Regions from separate parts of the Burkholderia sp. BCC1996 genome, predicted to be linked through region 3. Evidence: predicted binding sites of a transcription regulator. Region 3 holds the regulator's gene; each other region holds the start of a gene.
The links. The regulator HrcA, encoded in region 3, represses chaperone genes, less so after heat shock. The targets are predictions, from matches to a motif close to TTAGCACTCNNNNNNNNNGAGTGCTAA.
Positions count from the first base shown of each region.

Region 1: the regulator HrcA is predicted to act here: its motif matches at 2,333-2,359, upstream of U4Z64_RS33730 (co-chaperone GroES).
Region 2: the regulator HrcA is predicted to act here: its motif matches at 2,706-2,732, upstream of rpoH (RNA polymerase sigma factor RpoH).

Region 1 is NZ_CAJPHM010000037.1:9,514-16,956, forward strand. Features, by position in the region: gene U4Z64_RS33720 (porin) at 1-246, shown strand, start outside; gene groL (chaperonin GroEL) at 356-1,996, opposite strand; gene U4Z64_RS33730 (co-chaperone GroES) at 2,010-2,300, opposite strand; gene U4Z64_RS33735 (hypothetical protein) at 2,425-3,171, opposite strand; gene U4Z64_RS33740 (arylsulfatase) at 3,442-5,397, shown strand; gene U4Z64_RS33745 (formylglycine-generating enzyme family protein) at 5,408-6,457, shown strand; gene U4Z64_RS33750 (MetQ/NlpA family lipoprotein) at 6,454-7,263, shown strand; gene U4Z64_RS33755 (YkgJ family cysteine cluster protein) at 7,257-7,443, shown strand, end outside.
Region 2 is NZ_CAJPHM010000003.1:37,138-44,580, reverse strand. Features, by position in the region: gene U4Z64_RS04420 (cytochrome ubiquinol oxidase subunit I) at 1-1,112, opposite strand, end outside; gene cydP (cytochrome oxidase putative small subunit CydP) at 1,102-1,377, opposite strand; gene rpoH (RNA polymerase sigma factor RpoH) at 1,708-2,643, opposite strand; gene U4Z64_RS04405 (acyloxyacyl hydrolase) at 3,005-3,574, shown strand; gene U4Z64_RS04400 (nuclear transport factor 2 family protein) at 3,620-4,003, shown strand; gene leuA (2-isopropylmalate synthase) at 4,146-5,792, opposite strand; gene ybiB (DNA-binding protein YbiB) at 6,187-7,161, opposite strand; gene maiA (maleylacetoacetate isomerase) at 7,365-7,443, shown strand, end outside.
Region 3 is NZ_CAJPHM010000006.1:217,004-224,446, reverse strand. Features, by position in the region: gene U4Z64_RS11055 (thioredoxin family protein) at 1-434, opposite strand, end outside; gene grpE (nucleotide exchange factor GrpE) at 445-990, opposite strand; gene U4Z64_RS11045 (hypothetical protein) at 1,341-1,502, shown strand; gene U4Z64_RS11040 (RNA-binding S4 domain-containing protein) at 1,474-1,881, opposite strand; gene hemH (ferrochelatase) at 1,887-2,951, opposite strand; gene hrcA (heat-inducible transcriptional repressor HrcA) at 3,089-4,111, opposite strand; gene U4Z64_RS11025 (NAD kinase) at 4,242-5,144, shown strand; gene recN (DNA repair protein RecN) at 5,164-6,813, shown strand; gene glnE (bifunctional [glutamate--ammonia ligase]-adenylyl-L-tyrosine phosphorylase/[glutamate--ammonia-ligase] adenylyltransferase) at 7,073-7,443, opposite strand, start outside.

The sequences.
Region 1 (7,443 bases), on a different contig from region 3:
CACGCGCGCAATGCGGAGCGGCTCGACGGCACGCTCGGCTCCGGAATCAACTACTCGGCGACCGTGCTGGCCGAATATGCGCTGTCGAAGCACACCGAGGTATACGGCACGGTCGATTTCGCGCGCGGCAACGGCGCGTTCGCGGCCGACTATCCGGGCGCCACCAACCGGCTCACCGGCAAGGTCGACCAGATCGGCAGGACCAACAACGTCGGGGCCGCGATCGGCCTGCGCCAGATGTTCTGACGACGGCGGGCGCGGCGTTCACGCATGAAAAAACGCGTGGCGACCGGTGCCGCCACGCGTCGTGGATCGAAGCGCGGTTGCCCGGTTCGGGCGGCCGCGCACAGCGATGTCAGAAATCGAACCCGGGCCCGCCCGCACCCGGGCCGCCCGGCACCGCGGCCGGCGCCGCATCCTTCGGCGCTTCGAACACGGTCGCGTCGGTCGTCAGCAGCAGCCCCGCGACCGATGCCGCGTTCTGCAGCGCCGTGCGCGTGACCTTGGTCGGATCGAGCACGCCCGACTCGACGAGGTCGCCGTATTCGCCGGTCTGCGCGTTGTAGCCGAAGTTGCCCGTGCCTTCCGCGACCTTCGCGACGACCACGCTCGCTTCCTCGCCCGCGTTCGTGACGATCTGGCGCAGCGGTTCCTCGAGCGCGCGCAGCACGATCTTGACGCCCGCGTCCTGGTCGGCGTTCGCGCCCTTGAGCGCGCGGATCGCCTGCCGCACGCGGATCAGCGCGACGCCGCCGCCCGGCACGATGCCTTCCTCGACGGCCGCACGCGTCGCGTGCAGCGCGTCGTCGACGCGGTCCTTCTTCTCCTTCACTTCGATCTCGGTCGCGCCGCCGACCTTGATCACCGCGACGCCGCCCGCGAGCTTGGCCACGCGTTCCTGCAGCTTTTCACGATCGTAGTCGGAGGTCGCTTCCTCGATCTGCACGCGGATCTGCTTCACCCGCGCCTCGATGTTCTTCGCGTCGCCCGCGCCGTCGATCACGGTCGTGTTTTCCTTGCCGACCTCGATGCGCTTGGCCTGGCCGAGTTCGGCGAGCGTCGCCTTCTCGAGCGTGAGGCCCGTTTCCTCGGCGACGACCTGGCCGCCGGTCAGGATCGCGATGTCTTCCAGCAGCGCCTTGCGGCGATCGCCGAAGCCCGGCGCCTTGACCGCGACCGTCTTCAGGATGCCGCGGATGTTGTTCACGACGAGCGTCGCGAGCGCTTCGCCTTCGACGTCTTCCGCGATGATCAGCAGCGGACGGCCCGACTTCGCGACCTGCTCCAGCACCGGCAGCAGGTCGCGGATGTTCGAGATCTTCTTGTCGTGCAGCAGGATGTACGGGTTCTCGATCTCGGCGATCTGCTTGTCGGCGTTGTTGATGAAGTACGGCGACAGGTAGCCGCGGTCGAACTGCAGCCCTTCGACGACGTCGAGCTCGTCGGCGAGCGACTTGCCGTCCTCGACGGTGATCACGCCTTCCTTGCCGACGCGGTCGATCGCCTCGGCGATGCGCTGGCCGATCGATTCCTCGCCGTTCGCGGAGATCGTCGCGACCTGCGCGATTTCCTTGCTGGTGGTGGTCGGCTTGCTGATCTTCTTCAGCTCGTCGACGGCCGCTGCCACCGCCTTGTCGATGCCGCGCTTCAGGTCGAGCGGGTTGAGCCCGGCCGCGACGTATTTCTGGCCTTCACGCACGATCGCCTGCGCGAGCACGGTGGCCGTCGTCGTGCCGTCGCCGGCGGCGTCGCTGGTGCGCGACGCGACTTCCTTCACGAGCTGCGCGCCGATGTTCTGCAGCTTGTCCGCGAGTTCGATTTCCTTCGCGACCGACACGCCGTCCTTGGTGACGACGGGTGCGCCGAAGCTGCGTTCGAGCACGACGTTGCGGCCCTTCGGCCCGAGCGTGACCTTCACCGCGTTCGCGAGAATGTTGACGCCTTCGGTCAGCTTCGCACGTGCGACGTCGCTGAAAATGATTTCCTTCGCTGCCATGATTTGCACTCCGTTATTGATTGACGACCGCGACGATGTCTTCCTCGCGCAGCACGAGGAATTCATTGCCGTCCACCTTGACCGCCTGGCCCGCGTACTTGCCGAACAGCACGCGTTCGCCGACCTGCAGGTCGGGCACGATGCGCTGGCCGTCCGCGTCCTTGCGGCCGGGGCCGACGGCGATCACTTCGCCCTGGTCGGGCTTTTCCGCGGCGCTGTCGGGGATCACGATGCCCGAGGCGGTGGTGGTTTCCTGGTCGAGTCGTTTCACGATGACCCGGTCGTGCAAGGGGCGTAGGCTCATCTGTCCGTCCTGTTCTGTTGTGTCGAAATTGGCTGGCACTCTTTAGCAGAGAGTGCTGACGAGTATAAAAACGCGTGGCGGCGCGATCCAATAACGGATTCCGAAATGCATTTGCGTGGATGCGCTATGGACGATCACCCGACAGCGCTGCTGAACGCTGTGTGTTCTTTTCCGCGTTCTCCAACGTTCGCCGCAACAGCGTCAGTTCGATTAGCTCGAGTTGGTAAGCGAAGCGCGACTGGACGCGCTTCAGCATCATCGAGCCGACGGACAGACCGAAAACCAGCGCGATACCCCAGAGAATCGCCGTATTGCTGAAGTTTCCGGAGACGAATCCGTTCGTCAGCGTGTTCCGCAGCCACGGCAATCCGCCCGCATCTTTGATATTGGTGAGCGTGATGGCAAGAAGCGCATAGGCCGCCGTACCTCCGCCGAAGAATGAAACGACGCGTGAGTCGAGGCGCTTCACCTTGAGTTGCAGGCAATGCTGCGCGTATTTCAGTGTGTTGTCGGCATAGCTGTTCAGAAGCCGGGCGCTTTTCTCATCAGTCTCTATCTCGCGAATGAGCGTATCCAGCGCTTCCTGTTTCCAGCGAAACATCTGCATGACGCCGACGATGGGCTCAACGATGAGAGAGAGAAGGCTCAAGACCACGGTGAACGCATAGAGCGCCAAGGCCGGCGTTTTTTGCCACTCTGCAGGCGCCAGTTTGTGCCATGCCACCATCAAGAGGAGCAGCAGAAAACAAATGCCGCCGCCAGCAAGCAGAAGTATCGAGCCCTTCCGCGCTCGCTCCATCGACAATGCTTTTGCCGGCCGGTAAGGCTCGAACGTAGAGAGGGTTTTCAGTAGGTCCTTGATTTTCAACATGAGGTCTCCGATGAACATTTCACGGTCGGGTGGCATACAGCGTTGTGCTTTCGACCGACAACAATATGCGGTCGCACGCTTTCATCGCGGTATGCGATCGGATTATGCGTTCGGGATTTCATTTCCTATCTCGATATCGGGAATGACCAGCACGGGCAAGCGCGGGGCGGCGTGCATATTCCCCCTTCCCGTTAGCATGTGACGAATCCGACTTTGGGCGCCGCGCGGGCGCCGCTAAGATCGCCGATCCGTAATCGAGCGTTCGACAAAATGAAAAAGTCCGCGTCGCCGTTGCATGCCTTCCGTTTCCGTGTCGTCTGCGCCGCGATTGCCGGCGCGTTGTCGCTCGCATCGTGCGGGGGCGTCGACAGCGATGCGCCGTCGCAGTCCGCCGCGACACCGCCGCAGGCCGCGAAACGCCCGAACATCCTGTACATCATGGCCGACGATCTCGGCTATTCCGACATCCACGCATTCGGCGGCGAGATCAACACGCCGAACCTCGACGCGCTCGTCGCGTCGGGCCGCATCCTGTCGAACCACCACACGGGCACCGTCTGCGCGATCACGCGCGCGATGCTGATTTCCGGCACCGATCACCACCTCGTCGGCGAAGGCACGATGGGCGTGCCGACCGACGAGCGGCGCGGGCTGCCCGGCTACGAAGGCTACCTGAACGATCGCGCGCTGTCGTTCGCACAACTACTGAAGGACGCCGGCTATCACACGTACATCGCCGGCAAGTGGCACATCGGCTCGGGGATCGTCGGCAGTGCGACGGGCAGCGGACAGACGCCCGACCAGTGGGGTTTCGAGCGCAGCTACGTGCTGCTCGGCGGCGCGGCGACGAACCATTTCGCGCACGAGCCGGCCGGCTCGTCGAACTACACGGAAGACGGCAGCTACGTGCAGCCGGGCCAGCCCGGACAGCCGGGCGGCGCGGGCGGCAATCCGGCCGTGTTCTACTCGACGGACTTCTATACGCAGAAGCTGATCTCGTACATCGATGCGAACAGGCAGGACGGCAAGCCGTTCTTCGCGTACGCGGCCTACACGTCGCCGCACTGGCCGCTGCAGGTGCCGGACCCGTGGCTGCACAAGTACGCAGGCGTATACGACGCCGGCTACGATGCGATCCGCAACGCGCGGATCGCGCGGCAGAAGGCGCTCGGCCTGATTCCCGCCGACTTCAAGCCGTTTGACGGCCTGCCCGAAACGACGGCCGCGTCGCCGGCGACGGCGAACAACGGCACCGCGAACGCGAAGTACATCAGCGCCGTGCATTCGGCCGCCGACGGCTACAGCGACTACGGCACCGGCAAGGTCGACAAGCTGTGGGCGAGCCTGAGCCCGGCCGAGCGCCGCGCGCAGGCGCGCTACATGGAGATCTATGCGGGGATGGTCGAGAACCTCGACTACAACATCGGCCGCTTGATCCAGCACCTGAAGGACATCGGCGAATACGACAACACGTTCATCATGTTCCAGTCGGACAACGGCGCGGAAGGCTGGCCGATCGACTCCGGCGCGGACCCGACGGCGACCGACACCGCGAACGGGCAGGAGCCGGTCTATTCGACGCTCGGCACCGACAACGGCAAGCAGAACGCGCAACGGCTGCAGTACGGGCTGCGCTGGGCCGAAGTGAGCGCGACGCCGTTCCGGCTCACGAAGGGTTATTCGGCCGAAGGCGGCGTGTCGACGCCGACGATCGTGCGGCTGCCGGGGCAGACACGCCAGTTGCCGACGCTGCGCGCGTTCACGCACGTGACCGACAACACGGCGACCTTCCTCGCGGTCGCGGGCGTCACGCCGCCGTCGCAGCCGGCGCCGCCGCTCGTGAACACGCTGACGGGTGTCGACCAGAACAAGGGCAAGGTCGTCTACAACAACCGCTACGTCTATCCGCCGACGGGCCAGTCGCTGCTGCCGGTGCTCACCGGCTCGGCGACGGGCGAGGTGCATACCACGCCGTTCGGCGACGAAGCGTACGGCCGGGCATACCTGCGCAGCGCCGACGGCCGCTGGAAGGCGTTGTGGACCGAGCCGCCGCTCGGGCCGCTCGATGGCCACTGGCAGCTGTACGACCTTGCGGCGGACCGCGGCGAGACGACCGACGTGTCGGCGCAGAACCCGTCGGTGATCAGCACGCTCGTCGATCAGTGGAAGACGTACATGAGCAACGTCGGCGGGGTGGAACCGCTGCGCCCGCGCGGCTACTACTGAGGACGGCACGATGCAGTTCCGCTTCCGGACACTCGGCACGGCGCTCGCGGCCACGCTGTTCGCGGCTGCGTTCGCCGTCGGCTATGCGAGCCCGTCGGCGTCGCCCGCCGGCGCCTTCGACGACGCGAATCGCGGCCGCCCGCTCGTGCCGCTCGGCTCGGAGCGGCAGTGCGAGCGCTACTCGGGGCTGCCCGCGAAGTGGCGCGACGACCCGAAGGCCGGGATGGTGCACCTGAGCGGCGGCGCGTTCGTGTTCGGCAGCACACGCGGCTATGCGGACGAGCGTCCGGCGGGCGACGGCAAGACACGCGTCGGCGGCTTCTGGATCGACCAGACGGACGTGACGATCGCGCAGTTCGCTGCGTTCGTGCAGGCGACCGGCTACGTGACCGAGGCCGAGCAGCAGGGCGGCGCGGCCGTGTTTCACGTGCCGACGCGCGACGAACTGAACGCGCGCGACCTCGCGTGGTGGACCTGGGTGAAGGGCGCATCGTGGCGGCAGCCGCGCGGCCCCGGCAGCAGCGTCGACGGGCTCGGCAACCTGCCCGTCACGCTCGTCACGCAGCGCGACGCGCTCGCGTATGCGCGCTGGCTCGGCCGCGATCTGCCGACCGAAGCCGAATGGGAATATGCGGGCAAGGCCGGTCGCGACGACGCGTCGCTCGATGCGGCGCCGCGCGACGCGCAGGGCAAGCCGGCCGCGAACTACTGGCAGGGCGCGTTCCCGGTGCTCGATACGGCCGAGGACGGCCACGCGGGCCTGGCACCGGTCGGCTGTTATGCGGCGAACGGTTTCCACCTGTACGACATGATCGGCAACGCATGGGAATGGACGAAGGACACGTACACGGGCCCGCATCAGTCGCACACGAACGGCGACACGGCGGCCGTCGCACCGCCGACGCGCCGGCACGACACGCCGATGGTGATCAAGGGCGGCTCGTTCCTGTGCTCGCGCGATTACTGCGTGCGCTATCGCGCGTCGTCGCGCGAACAGCAGGAAGCGGATCTCGGTGCATCGCATATCGGGTTCCGCACGATTCTGAGGGATGCGTCATGAAGCGGGTGATGCATTGCGTTGCCGCGTCGCTGATCGTTGCATGCGGTGTCGCCACTTCGGGCTGGATCGTTGCGGCCGAATCCGTCACGTCGACGATCCGCGTCGGCGTGACACGCGGCGTGCATGCGGACATCCTGGACGAGGTGAAGCGTGTCGCCGCCACGCGCGGGCTGAGCGTCGACGTCGTCGAATTCGACGACGCGTCGCGCATCGATACTGCACTCGCCGACGGCAGGATCGACGCGGCGAGCTTCGAGGACGCGCAGCGCCTTGCCGCGACGCGCACGGCGAAAGGTCATGCACTGAACGCCGTCGCGCCGACCGTCACGCTGCCGATGGCGCTCTATTCGCGCAAGATCAGGAGTCTGAACGAACTGCAGCCGGGCGCGACGGTCGCGATCCCGGCCGATTCGCGCGGGATGGCTCGCGCGCTCGTGCTGCTGCAGAACGACACGCTGGTGACGCTGCGCGACCAGGCCGGCCTGCATGCGACGCTGCGCGACGTGACGGGCAACCGGCTCGCGCTGAAGTTCGTCGCGCTGCGCCGCGACCGGCTGCATGCGGCGCTCGACTCGGCCGCGTTCGTCGCGATCGACTACGAGGACGCCGCGCGCGCGGGGCTGCAGCCGGCGCGCGACAGCATCAATCTCGAGGATGCGCGCTCGCCGTATGCGAACGTGCTGACCGTGCGCGACGCCGACCGCACGAAGCCGTGGGTCGCGCAGCTCGTCGCCGCGTATCACTCGGACGACGTCGCGCATTTCATCCTGACGCGCTATCAGGACTCGGTGCGGCGGCCGTGGTAGACGACTATCGCCTCGCGTGCAATGCGTGCGGCCGCTGCTGCAACAGCGCGCCGACGCTGTCGTTGCGCGAACTGTTCCGGCATCGGCACCGCTTCGTCGGCGCGCTGACGATCCATCGTGTGCCGAAGCGGCGCATCGGTGAACGGACGCGCGCGGGCGGACGCGACCATGCGCTCGACG
Region 2 (7,443 bases), on a different contig from region 3:
GGCGTCGCGTCGACCACGTTCGGCGTGAACTGCTTGAGCATCAGCCCGTAGCCGAGATACTGCTTGTGCTGGTCGAACAATGCGCGGGTCGCGTCGCTCGTGTCGCCCTGCTTGATCTTCTGCAATGCGCCGTACGCGACCATCCCGCTCTGGATGTGCTCCTCGCTGCGCTTCGCGAGCTCGCGCAGGCCGATCACCGGCTCGTCGATCGAGCGCGTCGCGATCAGGCCGAGCGCGTACGGGATCTTGATCGCGTAGTCGGTGCGCTCTTCCTTCTGGTTCGGAATGCCGATCAGCGTGAACGACGCCGGCGCCGGCTGGGTTTCCCATTCCGATTCGATCGCGGCGAGCTTCATCTTCTGCACTTCGCCGGTCGTATAGCCCGACTCGTCGCCGAGCACGATCACGCAAAGCGTCGACGCGAGACCGAAGCCGGCCGCGACCGCGAACGAGCGCAGCGCGAAATCGGTGTCGCGCTTCTTCAGCAGATACCACGACGAGATGCCGAGCACGAACATCGCGGCCGTCACGTAGCCGGCCGACACGGTGTGCACGAACTTTACCTGCGCGACCGGGTTGAACAGCACGTCGAACAGGTTCGTCAACTCCATGCGCATCGTCTGGTAGTTGAACTCGGCGCCGACCGGGTTGTTCATCCAGCCGTTCGCGACGAGGATCCACAGCGCGGACAGGTTCGAGCCCAGTGCGACGAGGAACGTGACCATCAGGTGCTTGACCTTCGACAGGCGGTTCCAGCCGAAGAAGAACAGGCCGACGAACGTCGATTCGAGGAAGAACGCCATCAGGCCCTCGACCGCGAGCGGCACGCCGAAGATGTCGCCGACATAGTGCGAGTAGTACGACCAGTTCGTGCCGAACTGGAATTCGAGCGTGATGCCGGTCGTCACGCCCATCGCGAAGTTGATCCCGAACAACTTGCCCCAGAACTGCGTCATGTCCTTGTAGACCTGTTTGCCGGTCATCACGTAGACGGCTTCCATGATGACGAGCAGCCAGGACAGGCCGAGCGTCAGCGGCACGAACAGGAAGTGGTAGAGCGCCGTGATGCCGAACTGCAGACGCGACAGATCGACGACTTCGCTACTTATCATGGTGGTCTCCCTCGGTGGATGCAGGCGCCGGCACCGAGAGCAGCTTCTCGGCGACGACGGCAGGCGGCAGCGACATGTGCTCGGCCTGCGGATGATTGAAGAATGCGTATTTGAGCGACATCAGGAGGATCAGCTTGACGATCAGCACCAGCGTGATGTCGCGCATGAGGGTCGGCCCGCGCGCCCACGCGGCGATGCGTGCGCGCCAGCCGCAGCCTGTGGCCTGCGGGGGACGCGGCGCAGGCGCTTTATTGATCGAGATCAAGGTGATTATCCTGAATCGATTTACATCGGTTTTGGGGCGACTTTACGTCGGATTTATGACGGCAGTTAAGCTGTTTTAATCCTTTTGAGCCGACATGCCAATTTTAAAATGCCGGCTTTCCGATGCCGAGTGCGGCGATGCGGCAGACCGTCGCGAAGCGCGTGTCGAAACTTGAGGCAGATCAAGGTTATGCGGAAGGGGCCGGAATTCGCCCGATACCCGATCAACAAGGTCGATTAATCAGACGCGATCGAGGCTAAAAACGACAGACGAAAAAAAACCGCTGCCGGGCGGGCAGCGGTTTTGGGTGAAGCGCTCTAAATCGCGGATTCAGGCGTATTCGGCAAGTGCGGTGCGCATCTTCTTCATGGCGCTCGCTTCGATCTGGCGGATGCGTTCCGCCGATACGCCGAACTCGGCCGCGAGATCGTGCAGCGTCGAGCCGCCCGAGCCGTCGTCGTCGACGTTTAGCCAGCGCGCCTCGATGATTCGGCGGCTGCGTGCGTCGAGCGCCTCGAGCGCCTGCGCGATGCCGTCCGTCTGCAGCATGTCGCGCTGACGCGCGGCGAGCACGGCGGTCGGCTCGTTGTGCGAATCGGCCAGGTAAGCGATCGGCGCGTACGACTCCTCGCCGTCTTCCACTTGGCCCTCGAGTGCGATGTCGCCGCCCGACAGGCGCGTTTCCATTTCGGTCACGTCTTCGCGCTTGACGTTGAGCTCCTGCGCGAGGCCGTCGATTTCCTCCGGCGTCATCGCCTGCATGCTCTTCTTGTGGCTGCGCAGGTTGAAGAACAGCTTGCGCTGAGCCTTCGTCGTCGCGACCTTCACCATCCGCCAGTTGCGCAGGATGTACTCGTGGATCTCGGCCTTGATCCAGTGGATCGCGTACGACACCAGACGCACGTTTTGCGCCGGGTCGAAACGCTTCACTGCCTTCATCAGGCCGATGTTGCCTTCCTGGATCAGGTCGCCGTGCGGCAGGCCGTAACCGAGATAGTTGCGCGCGATCGACACGACGAGCCGCAGGTGCGACAGCACGAGGCGGCGTGCCGAGTCGAGGTTGTTGTCTTCGCGGAATTCGGTCGCGTACTGGCGTTCCTCTTCGGCGCTCAGCAGCGGGATCCGGTTGACGGCCTGGATATACGCGTCGATGTTGCCAAGCTGGCCCGGCAACATCGATTGAGTCGCGAGCGCCAGCGAGCCTGCCGATTCGGCCTTGGCCGGCGTCGGGCTCAGGGTATTCGGAAGGGTCAGGGCGTGGCTCACTAAAAAACTCCTTTGGAATCAGGGACAAACCCCTGGTCTCGGATGAGATTCCGGGGCCCATCTTAGCACTCCCGTAATCCGAGTGCTAATTCCTTAGAGGGCACGGGGGCATCCAAGTTCCCGGTTTTCTATCGAACTTGTCGAGTCGATAGTCTAATTTGCGACCGGGCTGGCGGGGGGAAGTTCCGTAAGCCATTGTTTCTGATGGTAATCAGTAGACGATTTCGATTTTTGTAGTTTTGGAAGCAAACAATTTCGCTTCGCGATGCCGATCCGAAAAGTCCTTTACCATACCATTCAGTTCGCTCGGGCCCGGCCGCTGCGGCAAGGCTCCATTCAACCCACAAAGTTGGAGTGTCAGATGAACAATAAGAAGAATCGCCGGCCCCATAGTCGGCTTGCGCTGCACGCGCTGCTGGCGGCGTCGCTGCTGGGCGGATCGGGTGCCGCGTTCGCGGATCGATGGGGAATCCAGGCCGGCGGCGGGTTTTCCGATCGCCACGGGATCGACAAGGGCGATCTCGGCGTCGTGTGGGATCCGGGCTGGAACTGGTGGGAAATCGGCGGCTGGCACTTCGCGTTCGTGGTGGAAGGGCACGCCGGCTACTGGCATACGGGCGGCAATGTGCATGGCAGCATCGGCGAATTCGGCGCGCAGCCGATGTTCCGCTTCATCAAGAGCGCGGGCCAGGTGCGTCCGTTCATCGAGGCCGGTGCCGGCATCCGCTTCCTGACTTCCCCGACGATCTCCAACAATCTGTCGCTGGCGACGTCGTTCCAGTTCGTGGACATCGCCGGCGTTGGCGCCCAGTTCGGAGAACGGCAACAGTATCAGGTCGGTTACCGTTTTCAACATGTGTCTAACGCGGGTATCAAAGAGCCGAATCCTGGTATAAATTTCCACCAGTTCTACGTGCAGTACAACTTCTGATCCGCACGCCGGCGCATGGCGGGCGCGTTGCCGAGGAGTCAGGCGATGGCGAAGGTGGTCGATGCGATTCGCGCACTCGAGCGCGATCGGTTCCGGGCGATGGTCGACGGAGACGGCGAGGCGCTCGACGCGCAATTGTCGGACAAGGTGTTCTTCGTGCACACCAACGGCAAACGCGAAACCAAGCAGCAGTTCATCGACGCCATCGTCGCCGGCCGCCGCCGCTATCGCCAGATCGAAATCCAGTCGCAGGACCTGCTGCCCGTCGGCGACGCGACCTGCGTCGTCACCGGGCGCGCGTTGATCGAGATGGAAACGAACAACGGCGGGCTGGTGTTTCCGATCGCCTATACGGCCGTCCACACGCATGAGCAGGGCCACTGGCGCCTGCTCGCGTGGCAGGCGACGCGGTGCGCGACCGAGACATGAGCGCGCCTGGCGCTCCTTTTCATGTCCCGACCGAAGCGGCCTTCTGGGCCGCTTTTCATTGGCCCGTGCGGCGCGGATCGCGCGGCGCACGGGCGGTCACGCACCGCTCGCTGACGTTCGAACCCTGAAGCGAAATCTGCCGTCAGGCCGCCGCACGGCGGTCGGCGCAATGCCAGGCCGAGCGGTTGATCGCGCTGACGACCGCATCGAGCGCGGCGCTCGCCGCGTCGTCGTGCACCCCGACACCATGCCGCAGCGGCGCGTCGCCGACCCGGCAGCCGACCGATACCGCGATCCGGCCGTCCGTCGTGCGCGCGTGTTCGCACGAGGCGACGTCGATCGTCGCGCCGGCTGCCGTCGCGAAGGCAGCGGCCACGCGTTGCACGGCGTCTTCGGGCGTCGCATCGGCCGGCGGCGCGCTCGCGATGTCGCGGTTCTGCCAGCGTGCGCCGTTGCCGTGGCGCGCGGCCGGGCCGTCGGTCTCGAAGAATTCGCGCGCGAACAGCGCACAGATCGCGTCGCCGGTCACTTCCTCGCCGGATGCGTCGGCGAGCGTCTGCACCGCGTGGCTGAATTCGATCTGCACGCGGCGCGTCGGCGTGAAGCCCATCCCGCGTTCGAGCAGGAAAGTCGCGCCGCCCTTGCCGGACTGGCTGTTCACGCGGATCACCGCGTCATAGCTGCGGCCGAGGTCGGCCGGGTCGATCGGCAGGTACGGCACTTCCCACACCGCGTCGGGGCGCTGCTGCGCGAAGCCCTTGCGGATCGCGTCCTGGTGCGAGCCGGAGAACGCGGTGAACACGAGGTCGCCCGCGTACGGATGGCGCGGATGCACCGGAATCTGGTTGCAGCGCTCGACCACGCGGCGCACCGCGTCGATGTCGGAGAAATCGAGGCCCGGGTCGATGCCCTGCGTATAGAGGTTCAGCGCGAGCGTGACGAGGTCGACGTTGCCGGTGCGCTCGCCGTTGCCGAACAGGCAGCCCTCGATGCGGTCGGCGCCCGCGAGCAGCGCGAGTTCGGCGGCGGCAACCGCGGTGCCGCGATCGTTGTGCGGATGCACGGACAGCACGATGCTGTCGCGATACGCGAGGTTGCGGTCCATCCACTCGATCTGGTCGGCGAACACGTTCGGGCTCGCGGCTTCGACGGTCGCCGGCAGGTTGACGATCATCTTGTGATCGCGGGTCGGACGCCACGCCTGCGCGACCGCGTCGCATACTTCGCGCGCGAACGTCAGCTCGGTCATGCTGAAGGTTTCAGGAGAGTACTGATAGGTCCAGTGCGTGTCCGGGCGGGCCGCCGCGTGTTCCTTGATGAGTCGCGTGCCGTCGACCGCGAGCGCTTTCACGTCGTCCTTCGACATCCCGAACACGATGCGCCGGAACGACGGGCAGATCGCGTTGTACAGGTGCACGATCGCGCGCGGCACGCCGTCGAGCGCGTCGAAGGTGCGCGCGATCAGGTCTTCGCGCGACTGCACGAGCACTTCGATCGTCACGTCGTCGGGGATCCGCTTCTCGTCGATCAGCTTGCGGACGAAATCGAAGTCGGTTTGCGACGCCGACGGAAACCCGACTTCGATCTCCTTGAAACCGATCGCGACCAGCATGTCGAAGAACTCCAGCTTCTGTTCGATGCTCATCGGCTCGATCAGCGACTGGTTGCCGTCGCGCAGGTCGGTGCTCATCCAGACCGGCGCACGCTCGATGGTGCGGGTCGGCCAGCGGCGGCCATTGATGCGGACGGGTTCGAACGGACGATACTTGTCTTGCGGGTTGCGCTTCATCTTCTGGACCTCGGGTCTCAAGTCGCGAGCGAAGACGGGCGGCATGGGCGACGGTAGGCGCTGCCTCGCACCGTGGCGCCGGAAACGCGCTGCGGATGCGGATGATCTTCGCGAATCGACCGACGGATAGACGGACGAATGCTGACGACTTCGGGTTGTAAAAACTGCGAGAAGGGTGCTGCGAGGAACTGCAGGGAGGGACCGTGCGGACAGCACACGGCGCTAGGACAGCCTTAGGCTAGTCGTAGCGATAGCGACCGCGCTAGGCGGCCGGAGGTAATTCGGAGGGTGTTCGGAAAGGAACGCATGGCGACAACTCTATGCCAGGATGCGGGGGCGTGTCAAATGGTCGGTTGAAAGGCCGGCGCGACAGCACGCCGGCCCGGGATGCCGGTCAGGGTGCGATCCGGGCGATCCGCACGATCGTGTCGACCTGCCGCGCAAGCGCGTCCGGCACCGGAACTTCGCCGCGCAGCACGGCGTCCGTCCACGCGGCCGTGGTCGCCGCGTCGCGCGATTCGGGCAGCGCGACGGGCGGTGCGTCGCTCGACGAGCGCTCGGGCTCGATCAGCGTGTCGCACACGCCGTCGTGCAGCCAGTCGACTTGCACCTGGCGCCGCGTGTCGGCCACCGCTTCGCCTTCGGTGCCGCGCGCGAGCAGCGCACCGCCGAGCGCGGCGTCCGGATGATCGCGGAACAGTTGTGCGAGGCTGTCGCGGTACGGCGGATGCGTGTAGTTGACGAGCCGCAGCCCGGCCGGTGCGAACGGCTGCAGGATCTTCACGAGCGTGTGCGTGGAGTTGCGCACGCCGAGCACGCCGCGCAGCGCCAGCAGGCGCCCGATGCGCGGCGCCAGCGCGTCGATCGGCGCGAACGCGACGCGGCGCTCGGCGAGCATGTCCTCGATCGCGTCGTGCGACTTCGACGGCGCGATCGACAGCGCCGAGAAGATCTCCGCGCTCGTCACGCGACCCGGATCGCGCTCGACGCCGTGCACGAGCACCGGCACGCCTTCGCGCGCGAGCAGCAGCGCGAGCAGCGGCACCAGGTTCGGCTGCTTGCGCGCGCCGTTGTAGCTCGGGATCGACACCGGGCGGAAGGCGGCGTCCTGCACGTGCACCGGTTCGAACGACGCCTGTGCGGCGGCGAGCATCGCAGACAGTTCGTCGGCGCTTTCGCCCTTCAGGCGATACGCGATCAGGATCGCGCCGAGTTCGACGTCCGACACGCGCGCGTCGAGCATCGCGCGATAGAGCTCGAACGTGTCTTCGGCGGACAGCGCGCGTGCGCCGTTCGGGCCGCGGCCGATTTCCTTGATGAAGCGGGCGCAGGGGAACGGCGAGGCGGCGGAGTCGTGGGGAGCGGTCATCGGGGCGTGGGGCGGGCGGCCGGGCATCGGGCCGCGCGGTGAGCGGTAAGGAATGCCCCGAGTATCGCATGGGCGCGGCTCGCCCAAGCGCGGCTGCGCGCGCCGCCGCCGCCGCGCGGCGCGCTAAACTCGGGTTCCCGACGGTGCCGTGCGTGCGCTGCAGGCGCCGTTACCGGCCGAATACGACCAACAGAGAGACACCCATGAAGCTTTACAGCTATTTCCGCAGTTCCGCGTCGTACCGCGTGCGGATCGCCCTGAACCTGAAGCAGCTGCCGTTCG
Region 3 (7,443 bases):
CCGCCGGTAGCCGGATCGTACGAACCGGCGTCGCGGTCCGACGGCGCGCCGGCCGCCGCGGCGATCTTCGCGCGCGCCGCCGACACCGCCGCCTGGAACTGCGCGAGGCCATGCCAGCCGGTCGCGCGGCCGAGCCGCTTGCCGCGGTGGAAGAAGAACCACGTCGGCACGCCGTGCAGGCCGAAGCGGCGCCCCAGCTCATGATGTTCGTACACGTTGCAATGGAACCACTTCAGATCCAGCGCGCGGATCGCGTCCGGCTGGGCGAGCATCGCCTTCTTGGCGATCTCGCAGTTGAAGCAGTCGATGCCCCAGAAGAACACCACGGCGAGCGCATCCCCGGCGCCGGCGATCGCGGCGTCGAACGTGTCGGCCGCCAGCGCCTGCATGTCGAACGCGTCGAACGCGGCCGGATCGACGCCGGCGGGAACCATCGCGTCGGCCTTACTTCGGCTGGGCGACCGTGACGAGCGCCGGGCGCAGCACGCGGTCGGCGATCATGTAACCCTTTTGCAGGACGGTCACGACGGTGTTCGGCTCCTGCTCGGCCGGCACCATCGAAATCGCCTGGTGCTGGTGCGGATCGAACTTCTCGCCGACCGGGTTGATCGCGACGACGCGGCCCTTCTCGAGCGCGCTCGTCAGCTGGCGCAGCGTCAGTTCGACGCCTTCGCGCACCTTCGTGATGTCGCCGGACGTATCGCCGACGGCAGCCTCGAGGCTGTCCAGCACGGGCAGCAGGTGCTCCGCGAAGCCCTCGATCGCGAACTTGTGCGCCTTCGAGACATCTTCCTGCGCGCGGCGGCGGACGTTCTCGGTCTCGGCCTTCGCCCGCAGGAAGCTCTCCTGCAGCTCGGCGACCTTGGCTTGAGCCTCCGCGAGCGCCGCGTCGGCTGCTTCGGCGGCGGGCGCCGCGCCTTGCGCCGCCTGCTTCTCGCTGCCGATGTCTTCGGCCGATTGGGTAGCCGGGTTCTCTTGCGTGTTTTCCATGTCGCTGAAAGTCGATTAGAGGTTGAAGCCAAATCGGCAACCGCCGGACCGTATGCCGGCGGCACCGCACATTGTTGGTGCAAATAAGGGCGAAAACTGCGATTTCAAGGGGGTTATTCACCGGCATTCGCCAATGCCGTGAAACAACCGCGCTGCGCGCCGCCGATTACGTGCATTTGTCGCCGGATCGGACGAAACGACCGGTAACAACGCTTACCAGGCAAGTACTAGCTCGGCACAGGGGGGTGCACTACACTCCATTCAAGCGTCGAAAAAGCGCGTTTACCCTAGCTTACCGGCGCCTGACATCCACCTGGCGCTGCATTCACAGTCCCATCGAGGCGCGTACCGTGAAACTGACCTTTGCCATATCGGTGGTCGCGCTGGTACTGATTGCCGGCACCACCACCATCTGCCTGTCCGGAGCCGTCACCGACCGCACGACCGAATACGGCAGCGCGCGGGCGACATTCGACCAGATGTTCAGCTCCCACCAGAAAATCTGTCGATGATGCGCCGGTCGCGCTTGGTCGGCCGGCCGTGCAGTTCCGCCGCCGGCTCGCGATAGGTGCGGCGCCGTTCCAGTTCGGCGAGCCGCGCGACGCGCCCCGCTTCCGTTTCCTCGTAAAGCGTCTGCGCGATGCTCGCGGGCCCGCGCACGTCGCAAATGCCAAGCACGGCAATGTGCCAGACGACACCGTCGATCGCAATCTCGACCTCGTCGCCGACGCGCACGTCCTTGGCCGGCTTCACCGTCGCGCCGCCGATCTTCACGTGGCCCTTGTCGACCGCGTCGGACGCGAGCGAGCGCGTCTTGAAGAAGCGGGCCGCCCACAGCCATTTGTCGATGCGCAGCTTCGCGCCGGGTTCAGTCGAAATCCTGTAGTTCATCGCGTTCAACTCACCGTTTCGGGCTGCGCGGCCTTCACCGGCCAGCCCTGCAGATTCTCGGCGACGATCTCGCCCACCGCGCCGATCCACGCGGGCGCGCCGTTCAGGCACGGAATCCGGTGGAACGCCTGGCCGCCGCCCGCGATGAACTCGTCGCGCACCTCCATCCCGATCTCCTCGATCGTCTCCAGACAATCGGCCGTGAAACCGGGACAGAACACGTCGGCCCGCCGCACCCCCGCCTCGCCGAGTTCGCGCAGCGTCGGCGCCGTGTACGGCTGCAGCCACTCGGCCTTGCCGAAGCGCGACTGGAACGTCACGCGGCATTCGAGCGTCGACAGCCCGAGCGCGGCCATCAGCAGCGCGCCCGTCTGCTGGCACTGGTCGTGATAGGGGTCGCCCAGATCGAGCGTGCGCTTCGGCACGCCGTGGAAACTCAGCACGAGCTTGTCGCCGGCCGCGAAGTCGGGCCGGCCATGCTGCGCCCAGTACTGGCGCACCTGCTCGGCGAGCGCGTGGATGTAGGCCGGATGGTCGGCGTAGTGCCGCACCGTGCGCACTTCCGGCTGGTTGCGCATCCGCGCGAGCCCGGCGAACGCGGCATCGAATGCCGTCGCGGTGGTGGACGCCGAGTATTGCGGGTACATCGGCATCAACAGCACGCGCTCGACGCCCGCACGCTTGAACTGCGCGAGCGCCTGCGCAATGCCCGGGCTGCCGTAGCGCATCGCGTAGTCGACCGTCACCTGATAGCCGTTCGACGCGAGCAGGTGGCGCACGCCGTCGGTCTGGCGCTCGGTGTACACGCGCAGCGGCGAGCCCTCGGGCATCCAGACGGCCGCATACTTCTTCGCGGACGCGCGACCGCGCAGCGGCAGGATCAGCGTGCGCAGCAGCACCTGCCAGACGACCTGCGGGATTTCGACGACACGCGGGTCCGACAGGAACTCGGCCAGATAGCGCCGCACCGCGCGTGGCGTCGGGGCGTCGGGCGTGCCGAGATTGATCAGCAGCACGCCGATGCGATGGGCAGCTGCGACGCTCGAAGGCGGCTCAAGATCGAAACGCATGGGCAGGAACGTGCTCGGGGCACGCAGTCGGACGGCCCTCAATTATAGCGGGCCGTCTCGCCCGGGTCGGCTGGCCGTTCGGCCGACTGGCGGTGCGCACGGCGCCGCGGCACGATGGCGGGACGGTATCGGTCGGGTTACTGCTGGCTCAGCGTGAGCGACAGCAGCCGCGCGGTGATGTCGACGATCGGGATCACGCGGTTGTACGCCATGCGGGTCGGGCCGATCACGCCGAGCGTGCCGACGATCTGGCCGTTCACCTCGTACGGCGCGGTCACGACGCTCATTTCCTCGATCGGCACGAGCGTCGATTCGCCGCCGATGAAGATCTGCACGCCCTGGGCGTGGCTCGACACGTCGAGCAATTGCAGGAGGCCCGTCTTTTGGTCGAACACGTCGAACAGCTTGCGCAGCCGCGCCATGTCGGACGACAGATCCGCCACTTCGAGCAGGTTGCGCTCGCCGGAAATGAGCACGGTGTCCTCGGTGTCGGGCACCTCGGTGCTGGCCGTCACGGCCGCATGCATCAGCGTGGTCATGTCGCCGCGCAGCTGGTCGATCTCGTCGCGCAGGCGGCGGCGCACCTCGTCGAACGACAGCCCGGCGAAGTGCGCGTTGATGTAGTTGGACGCCTCGGTGAGCTGCGACGGCGAATAGTCGCGCGGCGTCGCGAGCATCCGGTTCTGCACGTCGCCCTCGGGCGTGACGATGATCAGCAGGATGCGCTTGTCCGACAGCCGCATGAACTCGATCTGCTTGAACACGTGGCTGCGGCGCGGCGTCAGCACGACACCCGCGAACTGCGACAGGTTCGACAGCACGCTCGCCGCGGCCGCCACGACCCGCTGCTGCGGTTCGCCCGCCTGCAGCGTGTTCTGCACCTGGCGCGCGACGGCCTCGGCGTCGATCGGCGCCTCGACCGTCAGCATCGTGTCGACGAACAGCCGGTAGCCGCGCGGCGTCGGCACGCGGCCGGCCGACGTGTGCGGGCTCGACACGAGGCCGAGCTCCTCCAGGTCGGACATCACGTTGCGGATCGTTGCCGGGCTCAGTTCGAGCCCGGAGTAACGGGACAACGTGCGCGAGCCGACCGGCTGACCGTCGGCGATATACCGTTCGATCAGGGTTTTCAGGAGGGTTCGTGCGCGAGGATCTAGCATGGTGGAAAATTTTAGCGCAACCGCGCGAGCACGGCGAGTGGCCGCGGCCACTGTCGCCCGGGCCGACCGATCCGGCCCCGTTCGCGCACAGCCGGTTCTTTTCGTCAACGAGCTATGGTGTAATGCCGGCATGAAAACCGGTAATCAGTTCAACACCGTCGCGCTCGTCGGCCGGAGCAACACGCCCGGCATCGCCGAGCCGCTCGCCACGCTGGCTGGCTGCATCGCGAAGCTCGGCTTCGAGGTCGTGTTCGAAGCCGAAACGGCGCGCGAGATCGGCATCTCCGGCTATCCGGCGCTCACCCCGGCGGAGATCGGCGCGCGCGCGGACGTGGCGGTCGTGCTCGGCGGCGACGGCACGATGCTCGGCATCGGCCGCCAGCTCGCGCCGTACAAGACACCGCTGATCGGGATCAACCACGGGCGGCTCGGCTTCATCACGGACATCGCGGCGGCCGACATGCAGGCGCGCGTCCCGGTGATCCTGTCGGGCAAGTTCGAGCGCGAGGAGCGCTCGCTGCTCGAGGCCCGGATCATGCGCGACGGCGAACCGATCTACCACGCGCTTGCGTTCAACGACGTCGTCGTGAACCGCAGCGGCTTTTCCGGGATGGTCGAGCTGCGCGCGTCGGTCGACGGCCGGTACATGTACAACCAGCGTTCGGACGGCCTGATCGTCGCCACGCCGACCGGCTCGACCGCGTACGCGCTGTCGTCGGCCGGCCCGATCCTGCATCCGCAGCTCCAGGGCATCGTGCTCGTGCCGATCGCGCCGCACGCGCTGTCGAACCGGCCGATCGTGCTGCCCGACGATTCGAAGATCGCGATCCAGATCGTCGGCGGCCGCGACGTCAACGTGAACTTCGACATGCAGTCGTTCACGTCGCTCGAGCTGAACGACACGATCGAGGTGCGCCGCTCGAAGCACACGGTGCCGTTCCTGCACCCGGTCGGCTACAGCTACTACGCGACGCTGCGCAAGAAGCTGCACTGGAACGAACACGCATCGAACGAAGACGACAAGGCGTCCTGACGCACCCACGCCCGACACCATGCTCCGCCACCTCTCGATTCGCGACTTCGTCATCGTCGCCGCGCTCGATCTCGAATTCGACAGCGGCTTTACCGTCTTTTCCGGCGAAACCGGCGCCGGCAAATCGATCCTGATCGACGCGCTGGCCCTCGCGCTCGGCGAACGCGCCGACGCGAGCGTCGTGCGCGCCGGCTGCGGCCGCGCCGACATCACCGCCGAATTCACGCCGCACGACCGCGTCGCGCGCTGGCTCGACGAACACGCGTTCGACGCCGAGGACACCGTGATGCTGCGCCGCGTGATCGACGCGAACGGCCGCTCGCGTGCGTTCATCAACGGCACCAGCGCGACGCTCGCGCAGCTGCGCGAGCTCGGCGAGATGCTGGTCGACATCCACGGTCAGCACGCGCACCAGCTGCTGATGCGGCCCGACGCGCAGCGCGAGCTGTTCGACACGCACGCGGGGCTCGTGGCCGATGCCGCGAACGTCGCACGCGCGTGGCGCGTCTGGCGCGACGCAACGCAGGCGATCGACGCCGCGAAAGCGCATGAGCGCGAACTGCAGCTCGAACGCGAGAAGCTCGCCTGGCAGCTCGCCGAACTCGACAAGCTCGCACCGCAACCCGGCGAATGGGACGAAGTCGGCAGCGAGCACAAGCGCCTGTCGCATTCGGCGAACCTGATCGCCGGCGTGCAGGGCGCGCTCAACGCGCTGTCCGAGGCCGACGACGCGATGCTCCCGCAGCTCGGCGCGATCGTGTCGAAGCTGCGCAGCCTGGCCGACTACGACACGGGGCTCGGCGATGCGCTCGCGTCGCTCGAACCGGCCGAAATCCAGCTGCAGGAAGCCGTCTATTCGCTGTCGCACTACGCGCAGCGCCTCGATCTCGACCCGGCCCGGCTCGCGCAGGTCGAAACGCGCCTCGACGCGCTGCACTCGACCGCCCGCAAGTTCCGGCTGCCGCCCGACACGCTGCACGAGGAACATGCGGCACGCCGCGCGCAGCTCGCCGCGCTCGACGCGGCCGCCGATCTCGGCGCGCTCGAAGCCGCGCAGGCGAAGGCATGGGAAGCCTATCTCGCCGACGCGAAACACCTGTCGACGGCCCGCGCGCAGGCCGCGAAGGCGCTCGGCACGGCCGTCACGGCCGGCATGCAGGAACTGTCGATGGCGGGCGGCAGCTTTGAAGTCGCGCTCGTGCCGCTCGCCGACGGCGGCCCGCACGGGCTCGAACAGGTCGAATTCCGGGTCGCCGGGCACCCGGGCGTGCCGCTGCGGCCGCTCGCGAAAGTCGCGTCGGGCGGCGAACTCGCACGGATCAGCCTCGCGCTGGCCGTGATCGCTAGCGCCGCCAGCCCGACGCCGACGCTGATTTTCGACGAAGTCGACACGGGGATCGGCGGCGGCGTCGCCGAGGTGGTCGGCCGCCTGCTGCACCAGCTCGGGCGCGACCGCCAGGTGCTGTGCGTGACGCACCTGCCGCAGGTCGCCGCGCGCGGCGACCATCACTTCCAGGTCGCGAAAGGCGCCGACGAGCGCGGCGGCACCGTCTCGTCGGTCGTCCCGCTCGACAAGGCGAGCCGGGTCGAGGAAGTCGCGCGGATGCTCGGCGGGCTCGAGATCACCGCCACCACGCGCAAGCACGCGAAGGAAATGCTGGCGGCCTGACGCCGGCTTCGTCGGCCGAATGCAGAAGATCGGCGCATGCGCCGGTCCCGGACTGCCGACGAACCCCACGTTTTTCGGCACGTGGCGTGTCGCTTTTCCCGGAACAGGCCTGCAGCGGCACGGCGAGCAGGCAGACCGATCTGCCGGTCGAACCGCTCGCACGGCGCAGTTTTTCGATGGACGGGCGCCGCCCGGGCGCGCCCGCCCTGCCCCGCGGATTCGAGCGTCCCGCCGCGAACGCGGGATTCAAACGTCCGCCTCAAACGCCCGTTTCGACTGCGCCGAACACACGCTCCCACAACGCCGTCACGGCCGCCCGCTCGTCGGCCACCAGCGCCGGATCGACCCGCGCCTTCTCCATCCCGTCGAGCCGCAGCTTGTGCTGCAGCTTCCGGTACTTGCGGTACGCGGCGCCGACGCGCTCGGCCTCGTCCTCACCCATCAGCCCGAACCGCGCGACCTCGCGCAACAGCGCGATGTTGCCGGTGTTGCGGATCAGCTCGGCATCGCTCGACGCATGCAGCAGCACCCAGTACTGGACGATGAACTCGATGTCGACCATCCCGCCGCGATCGTGCTTCAGGTCGAACAGCTCGGTCTGGTTCGGATGGCCGGCGAACACCTTGCCGC